Regions from separate parts of the Rhizobium sp. NLR22b genome, predicted to be linked through region 2. Evidence: riboswitches for the same ligand, from Rfam matches in the RefSeq annotation. Region 2 holds a riboswitch; each other region holds the start of a gene.
What was found. Region 2 has a riboswitch for cobalamin ahead of bluB (5,6-dimethylbenzimidazole synthase). Riboswitches for the same ligand answer to the same signal wherever they lie in the genome.
Positions count from the first base shown of each region.

Region 1 (3,545 bases), on a different contig from region 2:
TCGCCATCAGCACGGCTTTCGTCGCCGCGAGATAGGCATGGGCGCATTCGTTGAAAGGGCTTTCCTCGTCCGTCACGCTGCCCGGCATCCGGCCCCAGAAGCAATAGGAATACTGGATTTCCGAGTAGTTCAGGACACGCCGGAACGATTCGTTTGTATCGGCCGCCCGCGACGCCAGCATGCTGATGCTGCTGCGATACTCCGAAATGACCGCCATCTCGCCGTGAGAAATTGCCGGAATATCGAGCCCGGGATGAGAGCCGCCAGAGCTGCTCCCATGGGCGAGGGCATTTCCGATAAACATTGGCAACAGGCTCGCGATCAGACCGAGAAAAGCAAACCTGCCGATATGCCGCATCACCGGAACGCCGGCCGCAGACCGCTCTTGGCGGCAAGACGTCTTTCGGCCAGCGCTCCGAAAACTAGACCGAGCGCTGCCCAAAGGATCGCGTGCATTCCGAGCGTGGTCGTGCGGAACCGCCAGAGCACGATCGCCGAGAAATTCTCGGGCACCTCATTGATCGGCGGCAACAGATAAAGCACGAAGCCGATGAAGACGAGATAGGCGACGCCGGCGATAATCGCGCCGTTCCAGAGACCGAAGCGCTCGCCAAGGCGGCGCGACAGCGCGATCGCGGCAATCAGCGAGGCGAGCGAAACGACGATCATCAGGAAGAACAGTTCGGTCCTGGCGCCGATCGTATCGGGATTGCCGACAGCCGGCGGGTTGGCCGGATATTTGATGGCGGGAACAAGCACGACCGCCACGAAGGCGGCAATGGCGATGACGGCCGAAGTGCCGCGCGCCGATAGGCTGCTGAAGCGGCCGTGCACGAAGGCGAAGGCGAGCGAAAAAAGCCCGCCGACGGCGATGCTGTAGGCCATGACGCCTGTGAAAAGGCCGAGGCCGGCCTGCGTGGCCCGGCTGACGATTTCAGGTTCGGCAGCTTCGCCCGCCGCCTGGGCGCTCGCTTCCTCGAAGGCGATTGCCGCATCGACCAGCGGCTCGCCGAAGGTATGGGCGAAGGCGAAAACGAGGATGCCAGCAATCAGGCCCGCGAGCATGCCGCGAAGCAGAAGCTTTCCAACCATGTCAGTATTCCCCCTTGTCGCGCAAAACTGTGCAGCGGTTTTGCGATAACGACATGCGTAAACAAAGACCTAAAGCGCGAGAAGCGAATCCGAAAGATCGCGATGCGCTTTAGTGACAGGGAAATCCGAGGAGATGGCGGCCGTCATGCACGAATTCGTGCACATACATGCCGTTGAACAGCGCCATCGCGCCCTCCTCGGTGCCGACGAAATAAAGAACGATGAGCATCAGCAGACCGCCGAAGATCGCCCAGGGAAGGATTTCCCCTACAGGGATCGGCGCCGGCGCCGCGACAGGCGCGAAAGTGGTGTCAGACATGTATTCCTCCGGAATGACGCGTTCAGTCGAAAGAGTGTTGTGCGGCAGGGTCTGACTTCCAGCGTGAAGAAGTTTCGACACGCTGGTCACAGTGGCGCGACCGCGCCGGATTTCCACCGGCTTCCAAACCCGCAACAGCACGGTTATATCTGCACGCCGAAGAGACTGTCAACGAAACTTCACGAAGCCGGCAAAGGCCGTCCCCATCCCGTCATCGGAGATCAGAACAATCGTGAATATGCGCCTCACCTGGATCTGCCACGGCGCGACGTCGGCGAACCGCAAGGCCCAGTTTCCGCTCGACGAACCGCTGGAAGAAAAGGCCGTGGAAGAAGCAGCCAGGATGGCCGCCCTCCCCCACGCCGATCGTATTGTCACAAGCCCCGCCATGCGCGCCCTCCAGACGGCTGAGGCGCTCCGTCTCGAAGCGCAGATTGATCCGTCGCTTCGAGATTGCGACCATGGCCGCTGGGCTGGCAGGCCGATCGAGGCGATCGAGGCGGAAGAGCCGGAAAACCTCACGGCCTGGATGACCGAGCCGGGGGTGGCCCCTCACGGCGGCGAGAGTGTTTTCGACCTGCGAAAGCGCGTCGCTGGCTGGATGGATGCCCAGTCCGCCCGAAGCGGTCACGTGATCGCCATCAGCCACGCGGCCGTCATCCGGGCTGCAGTCGCCCACGTGCTTCAGGCGCCACCCTCCTCCTTCTGGCTGAGCGACGTCGAGCCACTCGCCATCCTTCGGATGACCAGCAACGGAAGCCGCTGGTCGCTACGCTTCCAGCATTAGAGATTCCTTATTTTATCCAGCCTTGCACAAGCAAATCGCGTCATTGCTGTTGAACCCGGTTTTGCGGGGACTACTTCCTTGTCCCAAGGAGATGGAAGAATGACATATGATTGGAGTGGAGAGCGTACACGGCGCCTGCGGTTGATGCGCGTCGCCACGTTCACGGTTTTGGCCGGTCTCATCCTCAGCGTTCCGCTGCTGATCGTCACCGCCTGAAGCACTGGAAAAGGCGAGCGATGCGTCAGCACGCTCGCCTTCGTTCTTCTGGGCATCTTTTCGGCCCAATCACCTGTAGCAACATTCTTCCTGAACGGGACCGGCGAAACAGCCGCAGTGCCGGTCCTGGCCGCATCGCAACGCTATCCGTCTGCCGGCGGCTCACCGCAAACCGCCCCCTCCGATAATTCGCCTTCTGGTTTCAACGAACATTTCAGACTTTCGTGATATCTCGGCGCGGGTGGAGTTGGAGAAGGCATAATGCCGGTGTTTTTCCAGAGCAGAGCCGGAAGGCAATGCATGTCGATCGTCGGTTTGGGGATTACCCTCTGGCTCCTAGCTACATTGCTGCGGTTCGACGACAGCCTGGTTTCCTTCATGACCGCTTTCCGTGAATACGGCGCCGACAAGCTCGTTCTGGGACTCGGCATCGCCGGCACCATGAGCTTCATCTACTCGGTGCTGCGTATTGCCGATCTGCGCAAGGAAATGGAACTGCGCGCCGCCGCCCAGGCAAAGGCCGACTGGACGGCAACGCACGACCATCTGACCAAGCTGCCGAACCGCTATGCCTTCGAGCGCAAAATCCTCTCACGGCCGGTCAGAAGCGACGAGGCCGAAATCGAGGAATGGAACCAAAACGTCACCATCTTCTCCGTCGACCTCGACGGCTTCAAAAAGGTCAACGATCTCGTCGGCCACAAGGGCGGCGACGTCTTGTTGGTCGAAGTTGCCAAACGCATCTGCGCGCTCGGCAATGCCGATTGCGTCTACCGCTTCGGCGGTGACGAATTCATCGTCGTCGCCTTTGCCCTGACGACACAACGCGAGGAGCGCTTCGCCAAGCTGCTGATCCAGGCCGTCACCCGCCCGATTCATATCGATGGTTTTGCCGTCGAAGTCGGCGCCAGCGTCGGCTACGATCGTTGGGTCGAGGGCAGCGAGCCGCTGGAAGACGCCGCCCACCGTGCCGATCTCGCCATGTATGAGGCCAAATCACGCGGCCCCAACCATCATCTCGTCTTCGAAAATTCGATGCAGGATAGGGTAACGGAACGCGCCTCCTTGGAAACCAGACTGCGCGCCGCGATCGCCAATAAGGCGATCAAGCCTTTCTATCAACCGCTGATT
Region 1 is NZ_JABDWM010000003.1:356,965-360,509, reverse strand. It holds gene HJC00_RS07860 (hypothetical protein) at 1-304, opposite strand, end outside; gene HJC00_RS07855 (CbtA family protein) at 358-1,092, opposite strand; gene HJC00_RS07850 (CbtB domain-containing protein) at 1,202-1,411, opposite strand; cobalamin riboswitch at 1,437-1,587, opposite strand; gene HJC00_RS07845 (histidine phosphatase family protein) at 1,644-2,198, shown strand; gene HJC00_RS07840 (bifunctional diguanylate cyclase/phosphodiesterase) at 2,676-3,545, shown strand, end outside.
Region 1: it holds a riboswitch for cobalamin, as region 2 does, so the genes downstream of both, HJC00_RS07850 (CbtB domain-containing protein) here and bluB (5,6-dimethylbenzimidazole synthase) in region 2, are expected to answer to the same signal.

Region 2 (3,545 bases):
TGAAGTCCTGCCGCAATTTATCGAATTCAGGGCCGAGATCGGCAAGCTGGATCGAGAAGTCGCCGGCGGCCAGTCTTTCCAATGCGTTCGCAAGAGTGGTCATCACCAGCCGTTGCCTGTTGCCGGCTTCTTCCGTCAGCAATGCGTTGCGGGCCCGTTCGGCGTCGAACGAGGCGGTCTGCTCGGCAGTGACTTGCTCTCTTTCGACCTTTGCGATCGCCTCGTGACGGAAGACCTCCAGCGCACGGGCGAGGAAGCCGATTTCGTCGCCATTCTCCTTGTAGGCGACGGAGGAGGCGAGGTCGCCATTCTGCAGCGCGCCAATTCGTTTGCTGAGGATCCTGAGCGGCCTGCCAACGAGGCTGCGCATGGCGAGGAGGAAAGCGATGACGGCGAGAACGGTGATGGCGGACTGCGTGAGCAGCGAAACGAGGACCTTCTGGCGGACTTCGGAAGTGATTTTTTCGACAGACCAGTTCGTGACGATGTAGCCGGTTGTCTTGCCCGACTTGTCCAGCGGCAGCGGCGCGATAATCGTGACCAAACCGGCGGACATTCCGCTGTCATCGATCGTCGTTTTGTCGGGTTTTGCGCTGAGGCGGGTCGCCAGGTCGGCCGGCGTTGGCAAACCGGAAACGCCGTCGCGGGTCCAGCTGTCGACGGCAGCGAGCTCTGCGTTGAATGCGGCAAATTGCACAAGATCGAGCGAGGGATCGTCACGATACAGCGAATAAGCCTCGCGAACGGCGTTCGCCTTGCCCCATTTGACGCCGCCGGCGGCCAGAGATGCAAACTGCTCCGCATCCTTGGACCAATTTGCGTGGGCGCCGTCAACCAGCGCCCGGGTTTCATACATCCATGTATAGGTGGCCAAGGCGGAAATGCCGCAGAGATTGACGGCAACGATAATCGCCGCCAGCTTGGCTGTCAGGGGCATCGTTTTCAAGAATTGGAACATCCGTGGAGCCTGGAATTGCGGCTCGGTCGACCATCTTCGCGACCGGCACATCAGCGCGGCATCGACGCTGACGGTCACATCACGAGCGCTCATGCCCATGTCGGAGTTTGCGACCCAAAACGCGCAAAGGCAGTGTGGATTTGATGTGTGAATAAATCATAAAGTAGAGGAGGATGGGCGGGCACACAGAGGCTGTTTCCTCCTGCGACCAAAAGATCGCCGAGGAGGGGGTTGTCTGCCCGGTGATCCGCCCCTCGATCAGCCATATGCAGCCGTGGTTTCAGGTTCGGTCTGCGTGCACTTGCCGCCGCGTCGGTTTCCTGAAATAGATGCGCCGTCAGGTGCCCGCCGTCCAGGCGGGAGAATCGGGAATCCGGTGCAAGGCCGGAACGTGCCCAACGCTGTAAGGCCGACGTCTGCCGCTTCATCGCGCCACTGGCTTTTGCCGGGAAGGCTGCGGCAGATGGATGAAGCCAAGTCAGAAGACCGGCCTGGCGAGATAGACCCAACCCGCGCGGACGGCGGGCGGTTGCGTTGTTGGGGATTTGACGATGCGACCCTTTGATGCGGATGCCCTTTCGGCGGCGTCCGGTTTTTCGCTGGCCGAGCGCGAAGCCGTGTATCACGCGATCATGACGCGGCGTGACGTGCGCAGCCAGTTCCTGCCCGATCCGTTGCCCGACGACGTCGTGGCGCGGCTCCTGACAGCCGCCCATCATGCGCCGTCGGTCGGCTTCATGCAGCCATGGAATTTCATTCTGGTGAATAGTCCAGCTGTCCGTGCGCGCGTGCGCGACGCCTTTGCCAAGGCCAACGAAGAGGCGGCGTCGATGTTCGAAGGCGAGCGGCGGCAGGCCTATCGGTCCCTCAAGCTCGAAGGCATCGTGGAGGCGCCGCTCGGCATATGCGTGACCTGCGATCCCACTCGCGGCGGCAGCGTGGTGCTGGGACGGACGCACAATCCGCGGATGGATTCCTATTCGACCGTTTGCGCCATCCAGAACCTCTGGCTTGCGGCCCGCGCCGAAGGGGTCGGCATCGGCTGGGTCAGCATCTTTCGTGAAGGCGACCTGAAATCAATTCTCGGCATACCCGAGCATATCGAGGTGGTCGCTTGGCTCTGCGCCGGCTTTGTCGATCGGCTTTATGATGAACCGGAACTCTCGGTCAAAGGCTGGCGGCAGCGGCTGCCGCTCGAGGAACTGGTTTTCCACGACGGATGGGGACGCAACGACCCTTAGCAATTACTGCTGTTGTGGTTGCGGGCCCGGCGTCGCCGGATTGGCAAGGTCGATCGAGCCCTGGTCGCCAGCAAGGAATTGCGGGCCGACCTGACGGACCTTGTTCTGCGTGGGGTCGTAGGGACGCTCGGGAACGGATGGCTGCGGCGGGACTGCTGCTGCCGCAGTATCTTTCGCCGGCGGATTGGTGCGGACCGTCGTGATCGAGCCCTGCTGCGGCGGTTCGCCCAGGGTCTGCTTGCCGCGCATCTCCTCGTAATAGGCGGTCAGATTGCAGGCGCAGGTATTTTTCTCGCCGGGAGCGCGGTTCTTGTAGGCAAAGGCGTTCTTCATGGCGCTATAGGGCGCGCCTGTTGCGACCGAGATCATGTTCGAGGCTTCGGTGCTGGTCACGTCGCGATAGAAGAGCTCGGTCTCGATGCCGGGGCACATCTTGGCGCAGGTCTGCGCATCGCGGCCGAAATCGACCGAGGTGGTGTTCGAACTGATCGGGAAGAAGCCGCCGTCGCAGCTGCGAACGCAAATGGTGCTGACCGGCGAAAACATTTCGGCCCTCGGCAGGCCGTAAAATGGATCGGCCTCTTCACCGCCGCCAAGCGGGATGAAGGTGTCGGTGCGCATCGCCTGTTCCTCGACGCTTGGGGCAGGATCGCTGGCGCTGCGCTCGGTCGGGGCATAGAAATTGTCGCTGCTGCAGCCATTGCGTTCGAGGGCCGCCGTCAATTCCCGGCGCGCGTCGTCATCGCCGGCCTGGCTGCGCAACTCGTCGCGCTGATCCTGGAGATAACGGATATTGTCGACCATCCGGGCTTCGGCATCAGAAAGCTCGGCGCAAAAATCGGCATTCTCGCCGCCGATCACCACCATGCTACCCGAGGTGCAGCCATAGCTGCGCAGATCGTTGCGGACCTTGCGCAGCTCGAGGTTCTGCTCGGCGATTGCGCTGGCATATTGGCGCGCTTCCTGCCCGTTATTGTTGCCGATCGATCGTGGTAGGTCGGCCAGGCGACCACGCAGGTCGTTGCAGACGGCGCTGCTCTGTGCGGCAGCCGGCGATGCCAGCGCAAGCACAAGAGCAAGAGACAGGTTTCGGCGTTTCACGGCATCGTCCGGAAGTGAGAAAGTGTCGATCGGTCAAAGGTGGCGTCCATTCGCCGTACCTTGTCTCTTAAGGTATTTCTCTTAATAAGCTTGGATCAATTCCTAGCGCATTTTCGGGATTTTATCCAGAAGATGCGGGCAACAGCGTTGCCCCGGCGACGGACACTGCAGCCGTTAACAGCAGTTCCCTTCTTCATCCGAATTGTTATTCTCCCAGCTCGCTCCTGCTGGGGATTGGTTTTCAC
Region 2 is NZ_JABDWM010000012.1:76,096-79,640, forward strand. It holds gene HJC00_RS19780 (HAMP domain-containing methyl-accepting chemotaxis protein) at 1-958, opposite strand, end outside; cobalamin riboswitch at 1,281-1,468, shown strand; gene bluB (5,6-dimethylbenzimidazole synthase) at 1,510-2,199, shown strand; gene HJC00_RS19790 (DUF2865 domain-containing protein) at 2,203-3,300, opposite strand.

Region 3 (3,545 bases), on a different contig from region 2:
ATCCAGTCGCTGACGGCCCTGGTGCCGAAAACCGCGCTGCTCGAAGACAATGGCCAGATGCGGGAGGTGCCGGCGGAAAGCCTTGCCGTCGGCGCGGTCATCATGGTTCGCCCCGGCGACCGCATTTCGGCGGACGGCGTCATCGTCTCAGGCGAGAGTGCGATCGACGAGGCCCCGGTGACGGGCGAGAGCACGCCGGTGCGCAAGGGCGTCGATGCCGGCGTCTATGCCGGTACGGTCAACGGTGATGCGGTGCTCAGGGTTCGCGTCACGGCGGCCGCTGCCGACAATACCATCGCCCGCGTCGTCAAGCTGGTGGAAGAAGCGCAGGAATCGAAGGCGCCGACGGAGCGCTTCATCGATCGGTTCTCTCGCTATTACACGCCGGGCGTGGTCGTCGTCGCCGCACTTGTCGCGGTCGTTCCGCCGTTGTTTCTCGGCGGCGCGTGGGGTGAATGGATCTACAAAGGCCTTGCCATCCTGCTGATCGGCTGCCCCTGCGCGCTCGTCATTTCGACGCCGGCGGCGATCGCCGCTTCGCTGTCGGCGGGCGCGCGGCGCGGGCTCTTAATGAAGGGCGGCGCGGTGCTGGAGACGCTCGGCACGGTGACGATGGTCGCCTTCGACAAGACAGGCACGTTGACGGAAGGCAAGCCTCGGGTGACGGACATTGTTTCCTTCGGATTGGGCGAGGCGCAGCTCCTGTCGCGCGCGGCTGTGCTCGAGCAGGGCTCCAGCCATCCGCTGGCACTGGCGATTCTCCACCGCGCCAAGGCGGACGGCGTGCCCGTGCCGCCGGCCTTCGAACTGGAAGCGCTGCCGGGCAAGGGTGTCACCGGCAAGGTCGGCGGCGAGACATTGGATCTCTTGTCGCCGCCCGCCGCCCGCGAGTGCGGGGCGCTGAACGGGGAGCAGGAAGCGCGTATTGCAGGGCTCAATGATGAGGGCAAGAGCGTATCGGTGCTGCTCGTCAATGGCACTGCGGCCGGCCTGATCGCCATGCGCGACGAGCCGCGCGAGGATGCCGGGGCGGGGCTCTCCGCGCTCAAATTGGCCGGTGTCAAGGCGATGATGCTGACCGGCGACAACAAGCGGACGGCGGCAGCCGTCGCCGGCATGCTCGATATCGACTGGCGCGGCGAGATGATGCCCGAAGACAAGCAGCGGGTCGTCGGCGAATTGAAGCGTCAGGGCTTCGTCGTCGCCAAGGTCGGCGACGGCATCAACGACGCGCCGGCGCTCGCCGCCGCCGACATCGGTATCGCCATGGGCGGCGGCACCGATGTGGCGCTGGAGACCGCGGATGCCGCCGTGCTGCATGGACGCGTCGGCGACGTGGCGCGGATGATCGCGCTTTCCAAGCGGACCATGCGCAATATCCTTGAGAATATCACCATTGCGATCGGGCTGAAGGCTGTCTTCCTGGTGACGACGATCGCCGGCATGACCGGGCTCTGGCCGGCGATCCTCGCCGATACCGGTGCCACGGTGCTGGTGACGATCAACGCGCTCAGGCTGCTTCGTGTACGGGGATGAATGTTTTGCCGGTGGCGGTTTGAAGACCAGCGATTCGGGGCCGGTCATCCGTTAGGTCGGCGCTCGGTTTGCTGACAAGGTCTCATGCTCGGCCTTGTGCCGGGCATCTCACCACTGCAATTATCTGGCAGGAAAGCTCTTATTTTCAGAATGGACCTGGGTGGATCGTCGGCACAAGGCAGCACAAGGCCGAGGATGACGTCGCGGGTTTTGCGTCGTCTATCCGCAGCCTGGCAGCTGGCTATAGGCCAGCCCCACTACGGTCATCTCCAAGCCTGTTTTCGTTAAGCTTTCGTTGTCCATGTTTTTCACAGGAATGCAGCGATTTCAAACCTGCCGTAACGCAATGCACAAACCATCCGTTGACGTGAATTACGATTCGCGTACTATATCTAGTGTTCAAGGTTCCTTCGATTCGTGAGGATCGGGGGCTAAGACGGGAATACGGTGCGCTGCGCCATCATGGTGCGACAATGCCGGAGCTGCCCCCGCAACTGTAAGCGGCGAGCAACTGTCCGATTTCAGGTCACTGGAGCATGATGCTCCGGGAAGGCTGGGGCAGGGTGCTTCGACCCGTGAGCCAGGAGACCTGCCTCGAACGCAACGTCCACGGGCGGGGTGTCCGGAAGGTCGCGTGCATGAAGCGGAATGATCCGTGTCTGTTGCGCTGCCCCGAACGTCCGCATGAGCATTTCGGGGGTTTGAAGTCATGTCGAGAACATCAAAGCCGCCGCCCGTGCACATCCTGCGAGGGATGATGTCGGGCGTTTAAAGCGCCAACTTTGCCAGATCATTATCAAGCATTGCCCCGGACGTCGCACGGCGCCCGATCCCAGTCCTGTGTCCTGCATTCACTGACATCACGAGGAAGATGATGAGCGTTACCGTTTACAGCAAGCCGGCCTGTGTCCAATGCACGGCCACTTACCGCGCCCTCGATCGCCTGGGCGTCGATTATGAGATCGTCGATATTTCCGAGGATGCCGAAGCGCTCGATCGCGTGCTTGGCATGGGCTACATGCAGGTTCCGGTCGTCGTTGCCGGCGAGCAGCATTGGGCGGGCTTCCGCCCCGACATGATCAGCGCGCTCTCCTGACCGGAGAAAAGCGGTGGGGCTGATCGTCTATTATTCCAGCCGATCCGGGAACACCCATCGTTTCGTCGAGAAGTTGGGATTGCGCGCGACGCGCATTCCCGTCGGCGCTGAAGACATCCACATTCGCGAACCCTATGTGCTGATCTCGCCCACCTATTGTGGGGACGGCGGCCCAGGGATCGTCAAGGGCGCCGTGCCCAAGCAGGTGATCCGTTTCCTCAACGAGGCGGAAAACCGCTCCAACATCCGCGGCGTGATTGCCGCGGGCAACAGCAATTTTGGCGAGACCTACGGGCTTGCCGGCGACGTCATCTCGAAGAAGTGCCAGGTGCCGTACCTCTACCGGTTCGAGCTCCTGGGAACAGCCGAGGATGTCGCCAATGTCAAAGACGGGATGGGACGATTTTGGACACGGGAACAAATCTGACGCGGGATACAGGCGCAAAACCACTTAAAGCGGCCGAAACACTCGACTATCACGCACTGAACGCGATGCTGAACCTCTATGACGATGAGGGCAGGATCCAGCTCGACAAGGACCGCATGGCGGCCAAGCAGTATTTCCTGCAGCATGTGAACCAGAACACCGTGTTCTTTCACAATCTCCGGGAAAAGCTCGATTACCTCGTGACCGAGGGCTATTACGAGCGGGAGGTTCTCGACCAGTATTCCTTCAATTTCGTCCGCGGCCTGTTCGATCAGGCCTATGCGCGGAAATTCCGCTTCCCGACCTTCCTCGGCGCTTTCAAATATTACACCAGCTATACGCTGAAGACCTTCGACGGAAAGCGCTATCTCGAGCGCTATGAGGACCGCATCTGCATGGTGGCGCTGACCTTGGCGCGGGGCGATGAGGCGCTTGCCCGTGACATGGTCGACGAGATCATTTCCGGGCGTTTCCAGCCGGCGACGC
Region 3 is NZ_JABDWM010000035.1:7,685-11,229, reverse strand. It holds gene HJC00_RS30935 (heavy metal translocating P-type ATPase) at 1-1,536, shown strand, start outside; cobalamin riboswitch at 1,922-2,148, shown strand; gene nrdH (glutaredoxin-like protein NrdH) at 2,411-2,632, shown strand; gene nrdI (class Ib ribonucleoside-diphosphate reductase assembly flavoprotein NrdI) at 2,646-3,059, shown strand; gene nrdE (class 1b ribonucleoside-diphosphate reductase subunit alpha) at 3,038-3,545, shown strand, end outside.
Region 3: it holds a riboswitch for cobalamin, as region 2 does, so the genes downstream of both, nrdH (glutaredoxin-like protein NrdH) here and bluB (5,6-dimethylbenzimidazole synthase) in region 2, are expected to answer to the same signal.

Region 4 (3,545 bases), on a different contig from region 2:
CCGGCTTGCGGGCGATGCGGGAGGCGACTTCGTTCTTCACGCGGCCCAGGCCATCCCCATCGATCAGGTCGGTCTTGTTGAGGACGATGAGATCGGCGCATGTGAGCTGGTCTTCGAACAGCTCCTCGATCGGGCTCTCGTGATCGAGCGAGTCGTCCTCGACGCGCGCCGCCTCGACAGCAGCATGGTCATCGGCGAAACGGCCGGCGGCAACGGCCGCACTGTCGACAACCGTAATGACGCCGTCGACGGTCACCTGGGTGCGGATATCAGGCCAGTTGAAGGCGGAGACCAGCGGCTGCGGCAGGGCGAGGCCGGAGGTTTCGATGACGATATGGTCAGGCCGCTGTTCGCGCTCCAGGAGCTTCGTCATCGTTGGAATGAAATCGTCGGCGACGGTGCAGCAGATGCAGCCATTGGTGAGCTCGATAATGTCGTCCTCGCTGCAATTCTCCGCGCCGCAGCCCTTCAGCACCTCGCCATCGACACCGAGATCGCCGAATTCGTTGATGATAAGCGCAATCTTTTTGCCGCCGGCATTGGTGAGCAGGTTGCGGATCATCGTCGTCTTGCCGGCGCCAAGGAAGCCGGTGATGACGGTTGCGGGGATTTTCTGCTGGATCATGGAACTTCAACCCTTCATTTTCAGCGGCAGACCGGCCGCGATGAAATAGACTTCGTCGGCCTGCGCCGCGATTATTTGGTGCAGCCGTCCGGCATGATCGCGAAAATCGCGCGCCATCCGATTGTCAGGCACGATGCCGAGGCCAACCTCGTTGGAAACGAAGACCAGCCGCGCCTTGGCGCCAGGCAGGAAATCAGCGAGCGCGGCAAATTCCACAGCCATCTCGCGCTCCGCCATCATCAGGTTGGTCACCCAGAGAGTCAGGCAATCGACAAGCACAATGCGCCCCTCGCCGTCGATCGCGGCAAGCACGCCGAGAAGATCGAGCGGCTCCTCATGCGTCGTCCAGGAAGGGCCGCGATCGGCCTTGTGCTGGGCAATACGCGTCTGCATCTCCTCGTCCCAGGCACGGCCGGTGGCGAGGTAGTGGCGCTCGTCGCCGCTTGCCATAACGAGATTTTCGGCAAAACGGGATTTGCCGGAACGGGCGCCGCCGAGGATGAGGGTGTGGGAGGGGGCAGCCGTCATGCCCAGACAGTCCTATGACCGGATGCGGTACCCCGCCCCACCTCATTCCTGTGCTTGTCATAGGAATCCAGCCACGGCGCGTCGGCGCCGTGAATAATTCTATGCTGCCGTGAAGGGATTCTCCTGTGCCCAAGGACTTGGGCCCGCTGGATTCCTGTGACAAGCACAGGAATGAGGGAGGAAAGGAAACTCCTTCCCAGCGGCCCCGTGCCGGACGGCGGCGGCATCTGCAAGTCACCTTCCAAGCGCACCACCAGAGGCGGCGCTGAATTCAATCGTTCAGCCAAAACAACCTCCGTGCTGGCAGCGGGTCTCTTGCCCAGGGTTGGGCTTTTCGCCCGGCACGGAAGGCAGGTCTCCTGGCTCGCGGTTATCGGCGGCGATCGGGGCGAACCGGAAGTCCGGTCGCCCCTGATCGTGCCAGCGGATCTGCCTCGCCTTCCCGGCTGCCTCGGTGAAAAGGTGGACGATTCGTAGAGATAGAGGCGTCCGACCCCGGTTGATCACCATGCATTTCCAGTGGCTTTTCCGGCATGCCGCCCATCCCGCCCGCCTGCACGATTGCAGCCCGCCGGCCGAAAGGGTTCGATGCCGGATGGAAGACCCTGACCGCTCTACAGTCGCGGGGTCGGCTGTGATGAATGCGCCCGATGTGGGTCCGCCCCGTCACATTCCCTTTTCATCCGGAAGGCGAAATGCCGATCCGGAACCATCCGTTATCCCTGGGATGGTTAGGCAAGCCGGGGGGTGAAGTCAACCGACCTTCGAAACCGCTCCAGCTCCAGACTGCGCAAAAGATCGGCCAACACCACTGACCCTACCGGAAATATCGTCTATTATCAGCGGCTTACGTCATAAATATTTGACCCGACCGTCGGCTTTTCGCCGCAATTGCGTTGCAAGGCGACTGCACCTCCGCCCTTGACCCGGCCTCTCATCGCCTAGTTGTCTAGCCATGCTTATGAAATTGGATCGGCGGCGCCTGCGCACGCTGCGTGTTTTCTTCGATCCGGGCCGGCTGCGCGCCCTGACGCGCCGCAGCGAAGTTGGCTTGTCGCTGGCAGGCGCCATCGTCGGCATCGCCTCGGGTCTTGCCGTGACCGGCATGAGCTATGTCTCCAACGAGTTGCACCAGCTAGTTTTCGGCATCGCCGACAGCGAAAGGTTGAGCGCGTCGGTCATCGAGGACAAGATGCTGCTGCTTACCGCCCCGGTCATCGGCGGTACCCTGCTCGGCCTGCTGCTTCTGGTCCTCGCCAAACGGCGCAAGAAACCGATGGTCGACCCGATCGAGGCGAATGCGCTGCATGGCGGCCGCCTCTCGTTGACCGACAGCATCATCGTTGCCGTACAGAACCTGATCTCCAACGGCTTCGGCGCCTCCGTCGGTCTGGAGGCCGGCTATACCCAGCTCGCCGCCGGCATTGCCTCCAAATTCGGCCTCAAGCTGCAGCTGCGCCGCTCGGACCTGCGCATACTCGTCGGTTGCGGCGCGGCCGGCGCCATCGCCGCCGCTTTCAACGCGCCGCTGACGGGCGCCTTCTACGCCTTCGAGCTGATCATCGGCACCTACACCATCGTGTCGTTGACCCCGGTCGTCGTCTCCGCCCTCGTTTCAACCCTCATCGCAAGGTTGCTTGCCGAGGGCGATTTCACCATCGATATCGGCAGCTTCGGCTCGGTCGTGCCGGCCGATTATATCCCGGCGCTGCTGCTCGGCGTCTTCTGCGCCGGCGTTGGCATTCTCCTCATGCAGGGCGTGGCCTTCGTCGAGGAGGTGGCGCGCAAAAGCTCGATTGCCCCGCCCTTTCGCCCGGCGCTCGGCGGCATTATCGTCGGGCTTCTGGCGATGATTTCGCCGCAGGTGCTCTCGGCTGGCCACGGCGCGCTGCATCTGAACCTCTCCCGCGACGTGGCAATCCCGGCGCTGATCGGTCTCTTCCTCCTGAAATCCCTTGCCTCGGCGATCTCGATCGGCTCCGGTTTCAGAGGCGGGCTGTTCTTCGCCTCGCTGTTCATGGGCGCCCTGCTCGGCAAGCTCTTTGCTTATTGCGGCCCCTATTTCGCCGATGCGACATTGACGCCGGTCATTTATGCCGTGGTCGGGATGAGTTCCCTGGCGGTCGCCGTCATTGGCGGGCCATTGACGATGACCTTTCTGGCGCTCGAAATCACTGGCGATTTCCCGATCACGGCACTGGTTCTTGCCGCCGTCATCACCTCCTCGCTCGTCGTGCGCTCGACCTTCGGCTACTCCTTCGCCACATGGCGCTTCCACCTGCGCGGCGAAAGCATCCGCAGCGCCCACGACGTTGGCTGGATCCGCAATCTGACGGTGAACAAGCTGATGCGCGCCGACGTGAAGACGGCAAAGGCCGATATCTCGCTGGAA
Region 4 is NZ_JABDWM010000007.1:231,227-234,771, reverse strand. It holds gene cobW (cobalamin biosynthesis protein CobW) at 1-625, opposite strand, end outside; gene cobU (bifunctional adenosylcobinamide kinase/adenosylcobinamide-phosphate guanylyltransferase) at 632-1,153, opposite strand; cobalamin riboswitch at 1,485-1,882, opposite strand; gene HJC00_RS14060 (chloride channel protein) at 2,109-3,545, shown strand, end outside.
Region 4: it holds a riboswitch for cobalamin, as region 2 does, so the genes downstream of both, cobU (bifunctional adenosylcobinamide kinase/adenosylcobinamide-phosphate guanylyltransferase) here and bluB (5,6-dimethylbenzimidazole synthase) in region 2, are expected to answer to the same signal.